Regions from separate parts of the Streptomyces sp. NPDC015345 genome, predicted to be linked through region 4. Evidence: riboswitches for the same ligand, from Rfam matches in the RefSeq annotation. Region 4 holds a riboswitch; each other region holds the start of a gene.
What was found. Region 4 has a riboswitch for cyclic di-AMP ahead of ACF062_RS09825 (transglycosylase SLT domain-containing protein). Riboswitches for the same ligand answer to the same signal wherever they lie in the genome.
Positions count from the first base shown of each region.

Region 1 (4,682 bases), 670 kb from region 4:
TCGATCCCCTCGCACGACGGCAAGCAGCCGCCGCGTGACGGCTCCCTCCCGGAGCGCATCGGCAAAGAGCTGCGCGAGGTCATCGAGGAGGATGTGCCGGCCCGCGCCCTCATGGCCGCCTACCGCCTCCCGGAGGACGGCACGCGCGCGTGCGACGCGGCCGACCTCGCCCTCACCGTCCTCGGCAGCGGCGACTCCTCCCGGCTCTACAACCGGCTCGTGCGCCGCGACCGCACCGCCGTCGCCGCCGGATTCGGCCTGCTGCGCCTCGCCGGTGCCCCCTCGCTCGGCTGGCTGGACGTGAAGACGTCCGGCGACGTCGAGGTCCCGGTCATCGAGGCCGCCGTCGACGAGGAGTTGGCCCGCTTCGCCGCGGAGGGCCCCACCCCGGAGGAGATGGAGCGCGCCCAGGCCCAGCTGGAGCGGGAGTGGCTCGACCGTCTCGGCACGGTCGCGGGCCGCGCGGACGAACTGTGCCGGTACGCGGTCCTGTTCGGCGACCCGCAGCTCGCTCTCACCGCGGTGCAGCGCGTGCTCGACGTCACCGCCGAGGAGGTCCAGGAGGTCGCCAAGGCCCGCCTGCGCCCGGACAACCGCGCGGTGCTCGTCTACGAACCGGTGTCCACCGAGGACGAGGCCGCCGAGGCCGCCGCCGAGACCGCAGAGGAAGAGGAGGCGGCGAAGTGACCGAGGCCGCGACGATGCAGTTCCACCCCCAGCCCCAGGCCGGCACGGCCAAGCCGTGGGCCTTCCCCGCCCCAGAGCGCGGCGCGCTGCCCAACGGCCTCACGGTGCTGCGCTGTGACCGCCCCGGCCAGCAGGTCGTCGCCGTGGAGGTCCACCTGGAGGCGCCCCTGGACGCCGAGCCGAAGGGCCTCGACGGCGTCGCCACGATCATGGCGAGGGCCTTCAACGAAGGCACCGACAAGCACTCGGCGGAGGAGTTCGCCGCCGAGCTCGACCGGTGCGGCGCCACCATGGACGCGCACGCCGACCACCCCGGCGTCCGCGTCTCCCTCGAAGTCCCGGTCTCCCGCCTCCCCAAGGCGCTCGGCCTGCTCTCCGACGCCCTGAGGGCCCCGGCCTTCGCGGACAGCGAGATCGAGCGCCTCGTACGCAACCGCCTGGACGAGATCCCGCATGAGGCGGCCAATCCGGCACGCCGCGCGGCCAAGGAGCTCTCCAGGCAGCTGTTCCCGGCGAGTTCGCGCATGTCGCGGCCCCGCCAGGGCACCGAGGAGACGGTCAAGGCCATCGACGCGGCCGCGGTGCGCGCCTTCTACGAGGCGCACGTCCGTCCCGCCACGTCCACCCTGGTGGTCGTCGGCGACCTCGCGGGCACCGACCTGGACGCCGTCCTCGCGGACACCGTCGGCACCTGGAAGGGCGGCACCGCCGAGCCCCGCCCGATGCCCGCGATCACCGCGGACGACACGGGCCGTGTCGTCATCGTGGACCGCCCCGGAGCCGTCCAGACGCAGCTTCTGATCGGCCGCATCGGCCCGGACCGGCACGACCGGATCTGGCCGGCCCAGGTCCTCGGCACGTACTGCCTGGGCGGAACCCTCACCTCCCGCCTGGACCGCGTCCTGCGCGAGGAGAAGGGCTACACCTACGGCGTACGGGCGTTCAGCCAGGTCCTGCGCTCCGCACCGGACGGCACGGGCGCCGCGATGCTCGCCATCAGCGGCTCCGTCGACACCGCCTCCACGGGGCCCGCGCTGGAGGACCTCTGGACGGTCCTGCGCACCCTCGCAGCCGAGGGCCTGACCGACGCCGAGCGCGACGTGGCGGTGCAGAACCTGGTGGGCGTGGCCCCGCTCAAGTACGAGATGGCCGCCTCCGTGGCCGCCACGCTCGCCGACCAGGTCGAGCAGAACCTCCCGGACGACTTCCAGGCGCGGCTCTACCGGCAGTTGGCCGCGACCGGCACCGTGGAGGCCACCGCGGCCGTCGTGAGCGCCTTCCCGGAGGACCACCTGGTGACGATCCTCGTCGGGGACGCCGCGGAGATCGAGGAGCCCGTCAGGGCGCTCGGCATCGGCGAGGTGAGTGTGGTCGCCGGCTGAGCGGCAGTCAGGACATATCGGGACCCCGGCGACCGTTTCGGTGGCCGGGGTCGCGTACTCCCCATATGTCCGAATTCATAGGGTGGTTGCCTGTTCGGTGTGTGGCGTGCGCTACAAAAGAGGCGTTCTGTTTGTCGATTGAAAGACGGCCCGTTTAGCGTCGGTCCGACTGTTCGTCACGCAGTACGTCGCATCCGCGGCACCGGACAGTCATCGCCGAGTCCCCGTACGGCGCGAGCCAGGGGAGCCGGGGACCCACATGTCCCCTGGGGTGAATCGGGCACCTTGCCGTCAGGTGAGGGACTCGTAGGAGACCTTCCTGCTCCGAACCCGTCAGCTAACCCGGTAGGCGAGAAGGAAGGAAAGGATCAGCCGCTTCATGGCGTTCACCCGTGCCACCGGGAAGCACCGTCGTCCCAGCCGCCTCACCCGCACCACCGCGAACGTCGCGGGCGTCGCAGCGATCACCACCACGGGTGTCATCGGAGGCCTGGCCGCTCCGGCGCTCGCCGCCGCCGACGACGCCGCCTTCGAACACACCGGGCTCACCCAGGCGATCTCCGTGGGCGACTCGCTCGCCGACAGCATCGACGCGCAGGCCGCCGCCCAGCGGCAGGCCGCCGACGACGCCGCGGCCGCCAAGAAGGCCGAAGAGGCCGCCAAGAAGAAGGCCGCCGAGGAGAAGCGCAAGGCCGAGGCCGAGGCCAAGGCGAAGGCCAAGAAGGAGCGCGAGGCGAAGGAGCGCGCCGCCCGCGAGGCCGAGCGCAAGCGCCTGAACACCTACGTCTCCCCGATCTCCGGCTCGTACGTCTCCACGGGTTACCAGACCGGCGGCGCCATGTGGTCCTCCGGCAGCCACACCGGCGTCGACTTCCACGCCGCGTCCGGCACGCCGGTCCACGCGGTGGGCGCCGGCACCGTCGTCGAGGCGGGCTGGGGCGGTGCCTACGGCAACAACGTGGTCATCAAGATGAACGACGGCACGTACACCCAGTACGGCCACATGTCGTCCCTCGGCGTCACCGTCGGCCAGACGGTCACCCCGGGCCAGCAGATAGGCCTCTCGGGCTCCACCGGCAACTCCAGTGGCCCGCACCTCCACTTCGAGGCCCGCACCGGCCCGGACTACGGCTCGGACATCGACCCCGTGGCGTACCTCCGCTCGCACGGCGTCAACGTCTGACCCGTCCCGGCACCTCACCGAAGGCCCCGGCTCTCCCGAGCCGGGGCCTTCGCCGTTTCCCACCCGCCTCGCCTGGCCAAAAGATATCCATGGAATCCGGCCCGCCATCGGAAATTCAGCGGCTCTGCAATAGAGTTCCGGAACGAGCGTCGGTCGACCGCGTTTCGCGGGGATTAAGGCGGAGGTCCGGTTATGCGCATTCCCGCACACTCGGTATGCACGGCCATCCGGGACGACATTGTGGCCGGGGTCTACGAAAGGGGCGGGCGGCTCACCGAGGAGCTTCTCGCGCGCCGCTACGGGGTCTCCCGCGTCCCCGTACGCGAAGCCCTGCGCACCCTGGAGGCCGAGGGCTTCGTCGTCACGCGCAGGCACGCCGGCGCCTGTGTCGCCGAGCCCACGGAGCAGGAGGCCGCCGACCTCCTGGAGCTGCGCACGGTGCTCGAGCCGCTCGCCGCGGCCCGCGCCGCACAGCGCCGCACCGACGCGCACCTCAAGGTCCTGCGCGGACTCGTGCGGCTGGGCCAGGAGCGCGTGCGGAAGGGTCAGGGGGAGGATCTGCGCTCGCTGGGCGGCTGGTTCCACGAGACGCTCGCCCAGGCCTCCGGCAGCCCCGGCCTCATCACGCTGCTCACCCAGCTGCGGCACAAGCTCGCCTGGATGTACGTCGTCGGGGCCCCGGCCGCGCCCGCGGTGTCCTGGTCCGAGCACGCGGCGATCGTCGACGCGGTGGCCCGCGGGGACGCGGAACGGGCCAGGATGCTCACCGCCGGCCACGCGGAGCGGGCGACGGCCGCGCACCGGTTGCGCCCCTCGCCGACGGCGGGCCGTGTGAGGGAAGTGCAACACCCCGTAAACACGGTGAGTCTCAGGAATTAACGCGGGTGCCGTATACAAAGTGAGGCGCGAGAGGAGTGCCGGTCAATGCAATTCCGGCCGTTCCTTTATTTCCGTGCATAAACTGCCGCCACATAAACTGGCACCAGGTGAGACATAAGGCAAAGGGCCCACCCCGTGTTCGGGGTGGGCCCTTTGAAAGGTGCTGCGTGGGTCAGACCGTCTCCGGAAGCTCCTCGAGACCGTCCGCGACCAGCTTCGCCAGACGGTCCAGGGCGGCGTCCGCGCCCTCGGCGTCGGAGGCGAGCACGATCTCCTCGCCACCCTGGGCGCCCAGGCCGAGCACCGCGAGCATCGAGGCGGCGTTGACCGGGTTGCCGTCGGCCTTGGCGATCGTCACGGGGACGCCGGCGGCCGTGGCCGCGCGGACGAAGATGGAGGCGGGTCGGGCGTGGAGGCCCTCGGCCCAGCCGACGTTGACGCGGCGCTCAGCCATGTGTTGCTGCCCTTCCAGGTGTTTCACACTTGTCTAGACCATTGTCGCATGTCGCGGTGGATGCTCTGGTGACGGGACGCCGGTCCTCCTCGACCGT
Region 1 is NZ_JBIBTX010000002.1:125,791-130,472, forward strand. It holds gene ACF062_RS06950 (M16 family metallopeptidase) at 1-687, shown strand, start outside; gene ACF062_RS06955 (M16 family metallopeptidase) at 684-2,069, shown strand; cyclic di-AMP (ydaO/yuaA leader) riboswitch at 2,274-2,436, shown strand; gene ACF062_RS06960 (M23 family metallopeptidase) at 2,449-3,252, shown strand; gene ACF062_RS06965 (GntR family transcriptional regulator) at 3,445-4,131, shown strand; gene ACF062_RS06970 (HPr family phosphocarrier protein) at 4,304-4,585, opposite strand.
Region 1: another riboswitch for cyclic di-AMP. It lies ahead of ACF062_RS06960 (M23 family metallopeptidase); the one in region 4 lies ahead of ACF062_RS09825 (transglycosylase SLT domain-containing protein).

Region 2 (4,682 bases), on a different contig from region 4:
TGCCCGTCCTGCTCCTCGTCGTCGGAGTCGTGTACGACGCCCTGACCCCGCCCGAGTTCACCGCCGCACCGCTCTTCACGGCGGCCCCGCTGATCGCCGCCCCCTTCTACTCGCTGCTCGGCACCGTCCTGACGGGCGTCGCGGCCTCGGTCGCGGTCACCGTGCTGCACTACGGCAGCTCCGTCGGCGGCCATGTCGAGGCCGTCACCGAACTGCTCACCGTGACGACCGTCGCGGCCCTCGCGATCTTCATCAACCGCGTCGTGCGCCGTGGCAACGACCGGCTCGCCATCGCCCGCTCCATCGCCGAGGCCACCCAGCGCGCCGTGCTGCCACAGCCCGACCCCCGCATCGGCGGGCTCGACCTCGCGGCGCGGTACGAGGCCGCGCAGGCCGACGCGTTCATCGGCGGTGATCTGTACGCCGTACAGGACACCCCGCACGGCGTACGGCTCATCGTCGGCGACGTCCGTGGCAAGGGCATGGGCGCGGTGGCCGCCGTCGCCGTCGTCATCGGCGCCTTCCGTGAGGCCGCCGAGCAGGAGACCACCCTGGAGGCCGTGGCGCAGCGCCTGGAGCGGGCCCTCGCGCGGGAGGGCACCCGGCGCGACGGGCTCGACGCCTTCGAGGGGTTCACCACCGCCGTCCTCGCGGAGATCCGGGTCGGCGACGGCTGCGTACGGCTGGTGAACCGGGGGCATCCGGAGCCGCTGCTGCTGCGGGGCGACGGCCGGCTGTGCGTGCTCTCCCCGAGCGAGCCCGCGCTGCCGCTCGGCATGGGGGAGCTAGGGGCGTGGCCGGACCGGGCGGACGAGTCGGAGTTCCCGCCCGGGGCGATGCTGCTCTTCTACACGGACGGTCTCTCGGAGGCGCGCGACGCGACCGGGGCCTTCTACGACCCCGCGACCCGGCTCGGCGGGCGGATCTTCCCCGGCCGGGAGGGCCCGCACACGCTGCTCGCCACGCTCACGCAGGAGGTGCGGCGGCACACCGGGGGCGCGGCGACGGACGACATGGCGCTGCTCGCGGTGCGGCGGCCGGCCACCGGGGACGGCAAGGCCGCGGCGGAGAGCCATGTCACTGGCCGTGACTGAAGTGCAGCCCTCCGCATCACAACTGACGTTCTGTCAAGGGAATGTGAAGTTCCGGTGTGTGACTTTCTCGGGTGACACAGGGTCAACTTGCCCCGGTGCGAACCCTCGTGTCCCGTTAAGTCCTGCCCGCGAGCGTTAATGATCAATCGGAACAGCTTGGAATACGGCACCGCTGTCTATTAACGTTCGATAACGCAGCGCGGTCGTCCCAGCCGTCACTAGAGGCGGCTCCGTGCGCACACGCCTAATCCCGCAAGGGAGCCGGGGAACCACCAACTTGGGGTGAATCGGGCAGCTGTGCATCCGTGCCGGTTGTCCGTAGGAGACCTTCCTGCTCCGAACCCGTCAGCTAACCCGGTAGGCGAGAAGGAAGGAAAGGAGTGCGCCCCAGTGGCGTCCAACCGGCCTGCCCCCCAAGCCGCGTACGTACCGAATGACGACGACTTCGGTGGTTACGACCAGGAGACCTGGGAGGAATGGAATCCCACCGAGGAGTCCGTCCGTCCCGTCCGCGGCAGGCACCGTGTGCACAAGAAGGGCGGCGGCGGGCTCGCCCGCAGCTCCACCGTGCTGGGCGTCGGCGTCATCGCCGCCGTCGGCGCGGGCGGCATAGCCACCGCGCAGGACGGCAAGGCGCCCGTCTCCATCTCGATGCCCGACCTCGGCGCCGTCGCCGACTCGCTCCCCGAGGCCGAGTCCCTGCCCGGCGTGGGCTCCCTCCTCTCCGACGACTCCGCCGCCCCCGCGGGCTCCGAAGCCGTCACGGCCGCGGCTCCGCTCAGCGCCGCCGGTGTCAGCTCCACCGACGCCGAGCAGGGCGCCACGGACGCGGGCGAGGCACTGCGCGCCCGCATCATGCAGCAGGCCGAGAACCAGCAGGACCAGGCGGACGACGCGGTGCGGACCGCGGCCGAGGAGGCCGCCGTCAAGAAGGCCGCCGAGGAGGCCGCCGCCCAGCAGAGGCTGGCCGAGCGGAAGGCCGACGCCAAGGCCGCCGCCAAGAAGAAGAAGGAGCAGGAGGCCCGCGAGGCCAAGGCCCTGGCCGAGCGCCGGGCCAAGCTCGCCAAGAGCTACGCGCTGCCCACCTCCTCGTACACCATCACGTCGCACTTCGGTGTCGCCGGCTCCATGTGGTCCTCCGGGCACCACACCGGCCTCGACTTCGCCGCACCGACGGGTACCCCGCTCAAGGCCGTCCACACCGGCACCGTCAAGGAAGCCGGCTGGGCGGGCGCGTACGGCTACCGCACCGTCCTGGAGCTGAGCGACGGCACCGAGGTCTGGTACTGCCACCAGTCCTCGATGAACGTCAGCGCGGGACAGAAGGTCAGCACCGGCGATGTCATCGGGCGCGTCGGCGCGACCGGCAACGTCACCGGACCGCACCTCCACATGGAGGTCCACACCGCGGGCGGCTCCACCGTCGACCCCCTCGCCTGGCTCCAGAGTAAGGGCCTCAACCCCTGACCCGAAGCGGACGACTTGACGTTCATTTGGGGGAGCCGCCGGAATTCTGTTTCCGGCGGCTCCGTTGAGGAACGCATGACTTCTCTTCGCACGCTTGGCTCATCCGACCTCGAGGTCTTCCCGCTCGCCCTCGGCGGCAACGTCTTCGGCTGGACCGCCGACCGGACGGCGTCCTTCGCCGTCCTCGACGCCTACACCGCCGCGGGAGGCAACTTCATCGACACCGCCGACACCTATTCGAGCTGGGTGGAGGGGAACGAGGGCGGCGAGTCCGAGACCCTCATCGGCGAGTGGCTGGCCGAGCGCGGCAACCGCTCCGACATCCTCCTGGCCACGAAGGCCGGCGCCCACCCCGAGTACAAGGGGCTGGCCCCGGACACCATCAAGAGGGCCGCCGACGCCTCGCTGCGCCGCCTCGGCACCGACTACATCGACCTGTACTACACCCACTTCGACGACACCTCGGTCCCCGTCGAGGAGATCATCGGGGCACTGGACGAGCTGGTCACGGCCGGCAAGGTGCGCGCCATCGCCGCCTCCAACATCTCCCCCGAGCGGCTCCAGGAATCCCTCGACTTCTCCGACCGCGAGGGCCTCGCGCGCTATGTCGCGCTCCAGCCGCACTACAACCTCGTCTCCCGCGACACCTACGAGGGCCGGCTCCAGGAGCTCGCCTCGCGCTCCGGCCTCGCCGCCGTCCCCTACTTCGCCCTCGCGTCGGGCTTCCTCACCGGCAAGTACCGCCCCGGCACACGCGTCGAGAGCGCGCGCAGCGGCCGGGTCGAGGAGTACGTGGGCAGCGAGCGGGGCGACCGGGTCCTCGCCGCGCTCGACGGGATCGCCGAGGCGCATGACGCCGAGGTCGCGACCGTGGCCCTCGCCTGGCTCGCGGCGCAGCCCACCGTGGCGGCGCCGCTCGCCTCCGCGCGCACGGTCGAGCAGCTGCCCGCGCTGCTCGCGGTGGCGGACCTCTCCCTGACGGACGCCGAGCTGTCGGCGCTGACGGCGGCCTCCGCCTAGGTGCGGTAGGGGTTGTGGGCCGGGTGGCCGTATGCCGGACGGGGCTGCGGCTGCCCGTACGGAGCGGGGGCGTACGCGGCAGGGGCGTAGGGGGCGCACGGGGCGTGCGGGTACGCGGCGTGGGGGTGGCCGTACGGCGCGTACGGCATCGGGAGCATGACCGGGGCGGTGGCGCGGGCCGCGTAGGCCAGGGCGGGCCGGGCCGGTTCGCGGCGCTCCCAGAGCTTCTCGAGCAACTCCCGCTCGCGTACGACGAAGTCGGCGCCCGCCCGGCCGCGGCGGCCCCGGTGGCGCAGGAACGCCAGTGACGTCGCGTACGTCTCGTACTCCATGACCGCCCGGCCCGCGGCCTTCCCCCAGGCGTATGAGGCGTAGTCGCGGGCCAGCGCGCGGGCCCGCATCGAGCCGAGCGCGTACGGCTCGGGCGGGGTGAGCCAGCCCGCCGCCGCGTACACGGGCAGTTCGGCGCGGATCATGCGCAGCTCGCGCTGCCGGGTCCAGATCGCCAGCCACGTCAGCAGCCCGAACGACGGCAGCATGAAGAGCGCGTACACGGCGAAGAACCCGTACTGGCCGAAGACCGCGGAGCCGTTCCACAGCGCGTGCATGCCCATCGCGAGCAGCAGTCCGCCGAGCGGCAGCAGCGCGCGGCGCAGGCGCATGCGCTCCGCCGAGAAGGCGGCGATGCCGAAGCCGATGCCGGTCAGGACGGTGAAGAGCGGGTGCGCGAAGGGCGACATGACCACGCGTACGAAGAACGTCGCGGCCGTCACGGAGGCGAGGCCGCTGTCGCGGCTGAGCTGGTCGGTGACGAAAGCGTTGCCGAGGTAGAGGATGTTCTCGGTGAACGCGAAGCCCGTAGCGGTCACCCCGGCGATGACCATGCCGTCGACGATGCCGGTGAAGTCGCGTCTGCGGAAGAGGAAGACGAGCAGGATCGCGGCGGCCTTCGCGGACTCCTCGACGACCGGCGCGATGACCGTGGCGCCGAGGGTGTCGGCGCTGTGCGGGTCGGCGGTGGCGGTCGCTATCCAGCGGATCGCGAAGCTGTTCGCGACGATCGCGATGAGCGCGGCCGCGCAGGCGCCCCACGCGAAGGAG
Region 2 is NZ_JBIBTX010000005.1:701,632-706,313, forward strand. It holds gene ACF062_RS24440 (PP2C family protein-serine/threonine phosphatase) at 1-1,094, shown strand, start outside; cyclic di-AMP (ydaO/yuaA leader) riboswitch at 1,326-1,473, shown strand; gene ACF062_RS24445 (M23 family metallopeptidase) at 1,485-2,561, shown strand; gene ACF062_RS24450 (aldo/keto reductase) at 2,637-3,581, shown strand; gene ACF062_RS24455 (PrsW family intramembrane metalloprotease) at 3,578-4,682, opposite strand, start outside.
Region 2: another riboswitch for cyclic di-AMP. It lies ahead of ACF062_RS24445 (M23 family metallopeptidase); the one in region 4 lies ahead of ACF062_RS09825 (transglycosylase SLT domain-containing protein).

Region 3 (4,682 bases), on a different contig from region 4:
ACCGGCGCGTACCGCAGCAGGAGCCGCTTCGGCTTGGGCTCGCCGAAGTCCACCGTCGCCTCGGCGTTCGCACCCGTGCCCTTCACTCCGACCACGGTCCCGAGGCCGAACTGGTCGTGCGTGACCCGGTCCCCGACCGCCAGCGAGACCACCGGCTTCTCCGAGGCGCGGCGCGTGGCGAAGCCCTGCGCGCCGCCCGTGCGCGAACGCGACGAGGACAGCGACGAGGCGATGCCCGCGGCGGGACCCGACGACGCGAGGGCGCCGACAGAGCCCTTCCGCTTCCAGTCCAGATACGTATCCGGAATCTCTTCGAGGAAGCGCGACGGCGGGTTGTACGAGGGCTGGCCCCAGGCGCTGCGCATCGAGGACCGCGTCAGATAGAGCCGCTCGCGCGCGCGCGTGATGCCCACGTAGGCGAGGCGGCGCTCCTCCTCCAGCTCCTTGACCTGCCCGAGAGAGCGCATGTGCGGGAAGACGCCGTCCTCCATGCCGGTCAGGAAGACCACGGGGAATTCGAGGCCCTTGGCGGTGTGGAGCGTCATGAGGGTGATGACTCCGGAGCCGTCGTCCTCCTCATCCGGAATCTGGTCGGAGTCGGCGACGAGCGCGACGCGCTCCAGGAAGTCGGAGAGCGTGCCGGCCGGGGCGGCGGCCCCTTCGTCACCTTCCGCTGGGCCTTCCGCCTGGCCGTCTTCCTGGGCACCGGCCGCTTGGGCGTTCTCCTGCTCGAACTCCAGGGCGACGGCGGCGAGTTCCTGGAGGTTCTCGATACGGGTCTCGTCCTGTGGGTCGGTCGAGGCCTGCAACTCGGCGAGGTAGCCGGTCCGTTCGAGTACGGCCTCCAGGACGACGGCCGGGCCCGCGCCGGACTCGACGACGGTCCGCAGCTCCTCCATGAGCGTGTTGAACCGCTTGACGGCGTTGGTCGAGCGGGCCGCCATTCCGTACGCCTCGTCGACGCGGCGCAGCGCCTGCGGGAAGGAGATCTTCTCGCGCTGCGAGAGCGCGTCGATCATGGCTTCCGCGCGGTCGCCGATGCCCCTCTTGGGGACGTTCAGGATACGGCGCAGCGGGACCGCGTCCTCGGGGTTGGCGAGAACGCGCAGGTAGGCCAGCACATCGCGGACCTCCTTGCGCTCGTAGAAGCGGACGCCGCCGACGACCTTGTAGGGCAGGCCGACGCGGATGAAGATCTCTTCGAAGACACGCGACTGGGCGTTCGTGCGGTAGAAGATCGCGACGTCGCCGGCCTTCGCGTCGCCCGCGTCCGTGAGCCGGTCGATCTCGTCGGCGACGAATTGCGCCTCGTCGTGCTCGGTGTCTGCCACGTAGCCGGTGATGCGGGCGCCCGCGCCCTGGTTGGTCCACAGGTTCTTCGGGCGGCGGCTCTCGTTCCGCTCGATGACCGCGTTCGCGGCGCTCAGGATCGTCTGCGTGGAGCGGTAGTTCTGCTCCAGGAGGATCGTGGTCGCGTCGGTGTAGTCCTCCTCGAACTGGAGGATGTTGCGGATCGTGGCGCCGCGGAAGGCGTAGATCGACTGGTCCGCGTCACCCACCACGCACAGCTCCGCCGGGTCGTCACCTTCGCCACCGGAGGGGCCGACCAGCTCGCGCACCAGGGCGTACTGCGCGTGGTTGGTGTCCTGGTACTCGTCGACCATGACGTGCCGGAAGCGGCGGCGGTAGTGCTCGGCGACGTCCGGGAAGGCGCGCAGGAGGTGGACCGTCGTCATGATCAGGTCGTCGAAGTCCAGCGCGTTCGCCTCACGCAGGCGTGACTGGTACATGGCGTAGGCCTGGGCGAGGGTCTTCTCGAAGCCGTCAGCGGCCTGTCCGGCGAAGTCCTCCTCGTCGATCAGCTCGTTCTTCAGGTTCGAGATCTTGGCGCTGAAGGACTTCGGCGGGAACTTCTTCGGGTCGAGGTCCAGGTCGCGGCAGACCAGGGCCATCAGACGCTTGGAGTCCGCGGCGTCGTAGATCGAGAAGGAGGACGTGAAGCCGAGCTTCTTGTACTCGCGGCGCAGGATGCGGACGCAGGCGCTGTGGAAGGTCGAGACCCACATCGCGTTGGCCCGGGGGCCGACGAGCTGCTCGACGCGCTCCTTCATCTCGCCCGCGGCCTTGTTCGTGAAGGTGATCGCGAGGATCTGCCCCGGGTGCACGCCGCGCTCCGCCAGGAGATACGCGATGCGGTGGGTCAGCACGCGGGTCTTGCCCGAACCGGCGCCGGCCACGATGAGCAGCGGGGAGCCGGCGTGCACGACCGCCGCACGCTGGTTCTCGTTCAGCCCCTCCAGGAGCGCCGCCGGGTCGATGACCGGGCGCGGGGCCCCGTCGCGGTAGTGCGTGTCCCGGGTCATGGGCACGTCGAACTTCCCGTCGAACAAGTCGTCCGGAACCGGTTCCGGAGCGCTGTCCTCGGGCGGCGGCGGGGGCTCTTCGTCCGTGGCCCGGGAAGGCCGCAGGTCCGCCAGGAAGCTGTCATCAAAGAGGCTGCTCATCGCCTCCCGAGTCTAGGCGGCCCCACTGACAACCCGCCCCGGGTTCCGGCCACCTTCCTCCCGAAGCCCGTCCGGCTTGCGCCTGCCTACGCCTCACCTACGCCACGCCCACACCTGGTCACGCTCCGCGACAGCGCCGCCTGCCCGGCCCCGGTGCCCCGGAAAGTAACGGAAATGTATCGGGCATAACGAACATCAACCTTCACACGCGCCACACGAGTTGGCTAGCGTGCTCCGCGGGCCGCTCGTCCTCCCACCGGCGAATCCCGCCGGGAACGGGTTGCCTCCGCCGAGTCCGACCTGTTCGGAGCCGGGGACCCACCGAAAACCTGGGGTGAATCGGTCCCGTACGCAGTACGGGACCGTAGGGCAACCTTCCGGACCATCCGCCCGAACCCGACAGCTAACCCGGTAGGCGGTCTACGGAAGGAGTCGCCTCCCTTGGCGTCGCACCGCAAGCCGCGGACCCGGACAGCCGGAATACGCACCGCCCCCGCCGTCGGCATCACGACGGCCGCCTTCACCTCCGTGGCGCTCCTGTCACAGACGGCGCAGGCGGCCCCCTCCGCACCGGCGAAGCCCAGCCTCGAAGAGGTGCGGAAGAAGGTCGACGACCTGTACCACCAGGCGGGCGTGGCCACCCAGAAGTACAACTCGGCCAAGGAGAAGACCGAGAAGCAGCGCAAGAAGGCCGACCGGCTGCTCGACGACGTGGCCGAGCGCGCGGACAGGCTGAACGAGGCGCGCCAGGAGCTCGGCTCCATCGCCGCCGCCCAGTACCGCACCGGGGCCGTCTCCCACACCGCCACGATGATGCTCGCCAAGGATCCGCAGGGTTTCTTCGACCAGAACCACCTGGCGGACCGGCTGACCAAGCGGCAGAAGAAGGCCGTCGACGACTACCAGGCTCAGCAGGTGTCGGCGACGAAGCAGCGTACGAAGGCCGCGCGGAGCGTGGAGACGCTGAGCGACTCGCGGGACGATCTCAGGACGAGCAAGGAGACCGTCCAGAAGAAGCTGGGCGAGGCGCGTGAACTGCTCTCGGAGCTGACCGCCGAGGAGAAGGCCCGGCTCGCCGCGATCGAGCGGAAGAGGGAGCGCGAGGCCAAGCGCAAGGCCGAGGAGCTGGCCCGCAAGGAGGCCGCCGAGGCGGAGCGCAAGCGCAAGGCGGAGGAGGCGGCCCGGAAGGAGCGGGAGGAGCAGGGGCAGGGAGAGGGCCAGGACTCCGGATCGGGTTCCGGCGCCGGCTCGGGTTCAGGCTCGGGCTCTGGCGAGGGCTCGGGCTCCGGTGGCGGCTCGGGCTCCGGAAGCACCGACGGGAGTTACGCCACCAAGGCCGCGAAGGTCATCGACTTCGCGGAGGCACAGATCGGCAAGCCGTACGTCTGGGGCGCGACCGGGCCCGACTCCTACGACTGCTCCGGGCTCACCCAGGACGCCTGGAAGGCGGCGGGGATCACCCTGCCCCGCACCACTTGGGACCAGGTGAAGGCCGGCACGACCGTGAAGACCGCCGACGCCGAGCCGGGCGACCTGGTCTTCTTCTACGACGACATCAGCCACGTGGGGATCTACATCGGCGGCGGCAAGATGATCCACGCCCCGAAGCCGGGCGCCAAGGTCCGCGTCGAATCGATCTACTACATGCCGATCCACAGCGTGGTGCGCCCGGCATAGCCGCGGAAAGTCACCCTCTACGCGCGCGTGGCCCGCACTCCCGAAGGAGCGCGGGCCACGCGCGCGTAGAGGGCCGGTTGCGGGGATCAGGTCCACAGCACGGCGATGAAGATGTTCGCCGTGGTCAGCAGCCCCACCGCGCCGAACACACCCTTGTCGATCTTCTCCTCGTCCCGCTTCACATAGACCAGCGCGAGGATCACGATCAGCACGGCCATCTTGATGCCGATCTTGATGTTGTTGACCGCGTTGCCGTCCGCCTGGTTGAGACCCACGAGGGCGACGCCGGTGACGAGCATGATCAGCGCGCCGTGCAGCATCGCGGGACCGAAGCGGGCGGTGCCCTGGCCCATCTGCTTCATCTGGGTCAGGAAGCCGCCCAGGAGCGAGGCGATGCCGATGATGTGCAGGCCGACGAAGAGATGGATGAGTACGTCCATGGGCCGGAGCCTAGCCCGGACCCGTACCGCTCCCCGCAGGCGGCCCCATAGCACCCTCCGC
Region 3 is NZ_JBIBTX010000003.1:783,233-787,914, forward strand. It holds gene pcrA (DNA helicase PcrA) at 1-2,504, opposite strand, end outside; cyclic di-AMP (ydaO/yuaA leader) riboswitch at 2,782-2,938, shown strand; gene ACF062_RS15915 (NlpC/P60 family protein) at 2,946-4,181, shown strand; gene ACF062_RS15920 (hypothetical protein) at 4,268-4,621, opposite strand.
Region 3: another riboswitch for cyclic di-AMP. It lies ahead of ACF062_RS15915 (NlpC/P60 family protein); the one in region 4 lies ahead of ACF062_RS09825 (transglycosylase SLT domain-containing protein).

Region 4 (4,682 bases):
CCGCCGGGGTGGTGGACGAGGTCGGCGAGGGCGTCGAAGGAGTCGAGGCCGGCGACCACGTCTTCGGGGAAGGCTCGGACACCTATGCCGAGTTCGCCGTGCTGTCGGCCTGGGCCCGTATGCCCGAGGGGCTGACATTCGAGGAGGCGGCCGGTTACCCCTCCGTGGTGGAGACCGCGCTGCGCGTCATCCGCGAGGTCGGTGTGCGGTCCGGGCAGACGCTGCTGGTCAGCGGCGCGTCCGGGGGAGTCGGGTCGGCGGTCCTCCAGATCGCCCGCGACCGGGGCATCGCCGTGATCGGCACGGCGGGGGCCGCGAACCAGGACTATCTGCGCGGCCTGGGTGCCCGCGCCACGACGTACGGCGAGGGCTGGGTGGAGCGGGTGCGGCGGCTCGGCCCTGTCGACGCGGCTCTGGACCTGGCCGGATCGGGCGTCATCCGCGAACTCGTCGAGCTGACCGGGGACCCGCGGAAGGTGCTCTCGATCGCCGATCTCGGCGCGCCGGAGTTCGGTGTCCGGTTCTCCGGCGTGGCCGGGAGCGTGCCGGAAGCGCTCGTCGAGGCCGCCGGCCTCATCTCGCGGGGCAAGCTCCACATCCCGGTCGAGAAGTCGTACCCGCTCGCCGATGCCGCGGCGGCACACGTCGACAGCCAGGCCGGTCACACCCGTGGGCGCCGGGTCCTGATCGTCTGAGTCCTGATCGCCGCGGGCCCGACCGGCTCGGCCAGTCGGCCTCACGTGACCGGACCGGTCGGCCTCAAGTGATCAAGAGCTGCGTATCTTCCGGCGTTACGGGATACCTGGTGCGCATGAAGTTGCTGACGGTTGTGAGTGAGGTCGATCGAGTGGTGACGCAGCAGGTGGCCCGGCGCGTCGCGCCAGGTGTGGGCAAGGTGCTCTCCGGGGTGGAGGAGGCGGCGGAGAGCACGAAGCTGTGGTGCGGGGCCGCCGTCGCGATGGCGTGCCTGGGCGGGTGGCGCGGCCGTACCGCGGCCGTGGCCGGTCTCGCCGCCATGACGGTGGCGCAGCTGGCGTCGAACGGCGTGTGCAAGCAGCTGGCCGACCGGCCCCGGCCGCCCAAGGAGTGGTTCCCGCACGACGAGGCCGACGACCGGCCCGACTCCTCCTCCTTCCCCTCCGGGCACACCGCGGCGGCGGTGGGATTCACCGCCGCCGTCCTTCCCGCCTGGCCGGCCGCCGGCCTCGTCTGCGCGGTACCGGCGGCGATGGTGTCGGTCGAGCGCGTGCAGAGCGGCGCCCACTACCCCAGCGACGTCGTCGCCGGCGCCGCCATCGGCCTGGCCGGCGCCTGGCTGGTCCGGCAGACTCCCCGCCTTGCCCTGCGCCACTGGACGTAGGAGACACGGGACGTCGGCACGAGCCGAGACGAAGGCCCCCGGCGCGGTGCGCCGGGGGCCTTCGCGGAAGGGGACGGGATGCAGGACGGGATCAAGCGTGTCGTCGGGCCCACAGAGGGGTGACGAAGGAGATGAGGACGGCTGCGACGCCGATCTGGAAGACGTGCCGGATCCAGTCGATGCCGCCGGTGTCGCGAACGCCGAAGGCGCTGGCGAGAGCGTTGCCGACCACGGCGCCCACGATGCCGAGGAGAACCGTCAGCCACAGGGGAATGGGCTGACGCCCCGGCAGAACGAGCTTGGCCAGCAGGCCGATGATGAGTCCCGCGATGATGGCCCAGAGGAACGACACGACAACTCCTTCGTTTACTTCTGTCTACGGTTCCGACTGTCTACGGTTCCGATCTTCGGTTCCGATCTTTCGGCTACCAACGTCCGCGTGCCCGGCAATCCGCGGCCCATTCCTCTCCCGTCCGCCCCGCCGCGCGGAACGGGCATGCCGTGAGCCCCGGCACACCACGTGTCCGGGGCTCACGGCATGTCAGAGAGGCGCGGTCTAGTACGGGCCGTTCACGTTGTCGATCGAGCCGTACCGGTCGGCCGCGTAGTTGCAGGCGGCGGTGATGTTGGCGACCGGGTCGTAGCTGTCCGTCGAGGTGCCGGGCACGTGGTACGCCTCGAAGGTGGGGGCGATCACCTGGAGGAGGCCCTTCGACGGGGTTCCGGCGACGGCGTTGGAGTCCCAGTTGTTGATGGCCCACGGGTTGCCGGAGGACTCGCGCATGACGTTGCGGTGGATTCCCTCGTACGTGCCGGGAATGCCGTGCTGCGCCATGATGTCGAGCGACTCCCGGATCCAGCCGTCGAGGTTGTCGCTGTAGGACTTCTTCGCCGGGGCGGCGGCGGTCTTGACGGAAGCCGGGGAAGCGGTCGCCTTCTTCGCGGGCTCGGCGGCGTTCTTCTTGCCGAGGGTGAGCTTGAGACCGGGGTGGATCAGCTTCGGGTCGTCACCGAGGACGTTGCGATTGTCCTCGTAGAGCTTTTTCCAGCCGCCGCTCAAGGAATGCTCCCGGGCGATCTTGGAAAGGGAGTCACCCGCGACGACTACGTGGGTGTTCGGGGCGGCGGCGGGCTTGACGGCCGCAGGGGCCTGAGCCGCGTGGGCGGCGGTCGCGCCGAGCACCGGCAGGACGAGCACGGCTCCGCCCGTTCCCGCGGCGGCGATGCCCCGGGTGAGCGAGCGGGACTTGGGACGGCGGTGCTTTCCCTTTGCAGGCATGACGAATTTCCTCTCCGTCGCCTACGAGGTGAGCTGTCGGGTTCGGACGGGAGATGTCCGGTCGCACTGGGCATGCGACTTCACCCCGAGCCGTTCCGGAAACCGGATCGGCGGCTTACCTGGTTCCCCCGCTCCTGCCGTGCGTGAGTGAGTAAGTGGGTGGGTGTAACGGCTTCCGGACAGCGGCAGGATTCGGCGTTCCATCCGGTTCGACGGTGACATTAAGCGAGAAAGGCCGGAGGTAACAAGGCGCGAATTCGCGGCGGCAATGCGAGAGGTCGGTTCGTGGAGATCAAATTCCCTTGGCCCTCTTTGATCCAAAACTCAACTCTCTGTCCGCAGAACGGGAATGCGCTCCGAGATCTTCGGCGCGTGCGGGAGTCGGCGTGACCCATTTCACGGAGAGGTGTGGATTAAATGCCGCTCGCCGCGTCAAATCGGGCATATTGCAACGCTCGATGATGCCGGTAGGCGGAGGTCGTGTGGAGGTGGATGTGGACGCGGATATGGAAAGAGCGGCCATTGCCGGAAAAGGGGTGGGCGGCTCGGCGGATCTGGGAGTTGACGATTCATCGGCCGCGTTTTCAGGCGGCCCGTTCGGCGGCCCGTTCCTTGATTCCGGCGAGCGCGGTGTCGAGCATCCGGTCGAACTCCGTTAGTGGCGGTACGCGTCGCGTCATCGTCCGGGGGCGACCGCCACCTCGGCGAGCACCGCCTCGGGCAGTCCCAACTCCGCGCCGTAGGTGGCGTGTTGGTGGTCCACGCGATCGAACAAGGAGGGCGTATGGGCGAGGTCACCGCACCGGAGCGGCCGCCGGGGCCGAACCGGCACGCCTCCCCGGGCACCGGCGTTCGCGTACTCCCGCCGCTCTACCGCATCAACTGCCGTACGGCGCAGGAAAAGTGACCGTCCACGCGGCGACGTCACGGCCCTTCGGTCTGGTGCGTGGTCCGCTCGCGCGGGCCGTCGTCAGGGGGCACAGGGCGACGACACGGAACTGTCGGTGGTCTGCCCCGCAGGCCGCTCACGGCCGCTCACGGCCACGCCGTCGGCCGGTCGGCAGGGGCACGGGCTCCGCCCCGGGGACGACGGTGTTCGTGAGCGTGCCGATGCCCTCCGCCGTGAGGGTGACGGTGTCGCCGGGCTTCAGTGGCGCAGGGGTCTGCTCGCCGCGCCGGCCCCACAGCTCGGCGAGACAGCCTCCGTTGCCGCAGGTGCCCGAGCCGAGGACGTCACCCGGGACGACGCGGGTGCCGCGCGAGGCGTAGGCGGCCATCTCCTCGAAGGTCCAGCTCATGTTGGACAGCAGGTCCTCGCCGGCCTTCTCGCCGTTGACCTCGGCGGTCAGGGCAAGGCGTAGGAACCCCTCGGCGTCCCGGTACGGCTCCAGCTCGTCGGCGGTGACCAGGTACGGGCCGAGGGTGGTGGCGGTGTCCTTGCCCTTGCAGGGGCCGAGGCCGACCTTCATCTCCGCGCCCTGAAGGTCCCGCGCCGACCAGTCGTTGAAGACCGTGTAGCCGACGATGTGGTCGCGGGCCTGCTCGGGCGTGAGGTCCCGGCCCTCTCGCCCGATCACCGCGCCCACCTCCAGCTCGAAGTCCAGCACGGCCGACCCCGGCGGCACGGGCACGTCCTCGCGGTGGCCGTAGATCGCGTGCGGGTTGGTGAAGTAGAAGGTCGGGGCCGCGTACCACTGCTCGGGGACACCGCCGGTGCCCTCCACGGCGCGGCGCACCCCTTCGACGTGCTCCTCGAAGGTCACGAAGTCCCGTACCGAGGCGGGCTGGAGCGGGGCCAGCAGCCGTACCCGGGAGACGTGCGGGCCGGGGGTCACGTCGAGGGCCGCCGCGCCCGCGGCGAGCAGCCCGGGGAGCCCGCCGGTCTCCTGGACCAGCGCGGTGAGCGAGGTGACGCCGGGCAACGGGAAGAGGGTGCCGTCCTCCTCCACGACTGCCACCCGGCGGCGGTGGTGTTCTTCGTAAGCGGCGAAACGCATGGTGCGGCTCCGGGGACGCGGATCAGACCGGCGGGGCGACGAAGAC
Region 4 is NZ_JBIBTX010000002.1:794,406-799,087, forward strand. It holds gene ACF062_RS09810 (NADP-dependent oxidoreductase) at 1-695, shown strand, start outside; gene ACF062_RS09815 (phosphatase PAP2 family protein) at 812-1,360, shown strand; gene ACF062_RS09820 (GlsB/YeaQ/YmgE family stress response membrane protein) at 1,452-1,712, opposite strand; gene ACF062_RS09825 (transglycosylase SLT domain-containing protein) at 1,917-2,639, opposite strand; cyclic di-AMP (ydaO/yuaA leader) riboswitch at 2,643-2,807, opposite strand; gene ACF062_RS09830 (hypothetical protein) at 3,026-3,298, shown strand; gene ACF062_RS09835 (hypothetical protein) at 3,424-3,546, shown strand; gene ACF062_RS09840 (fumarylacetoacetate hydrolase family protein) at 3,665-4,636, opposite strand; gene ACF062_RS09845 (VOC family protein) at 4,659-4,682, opposite strand, start outside.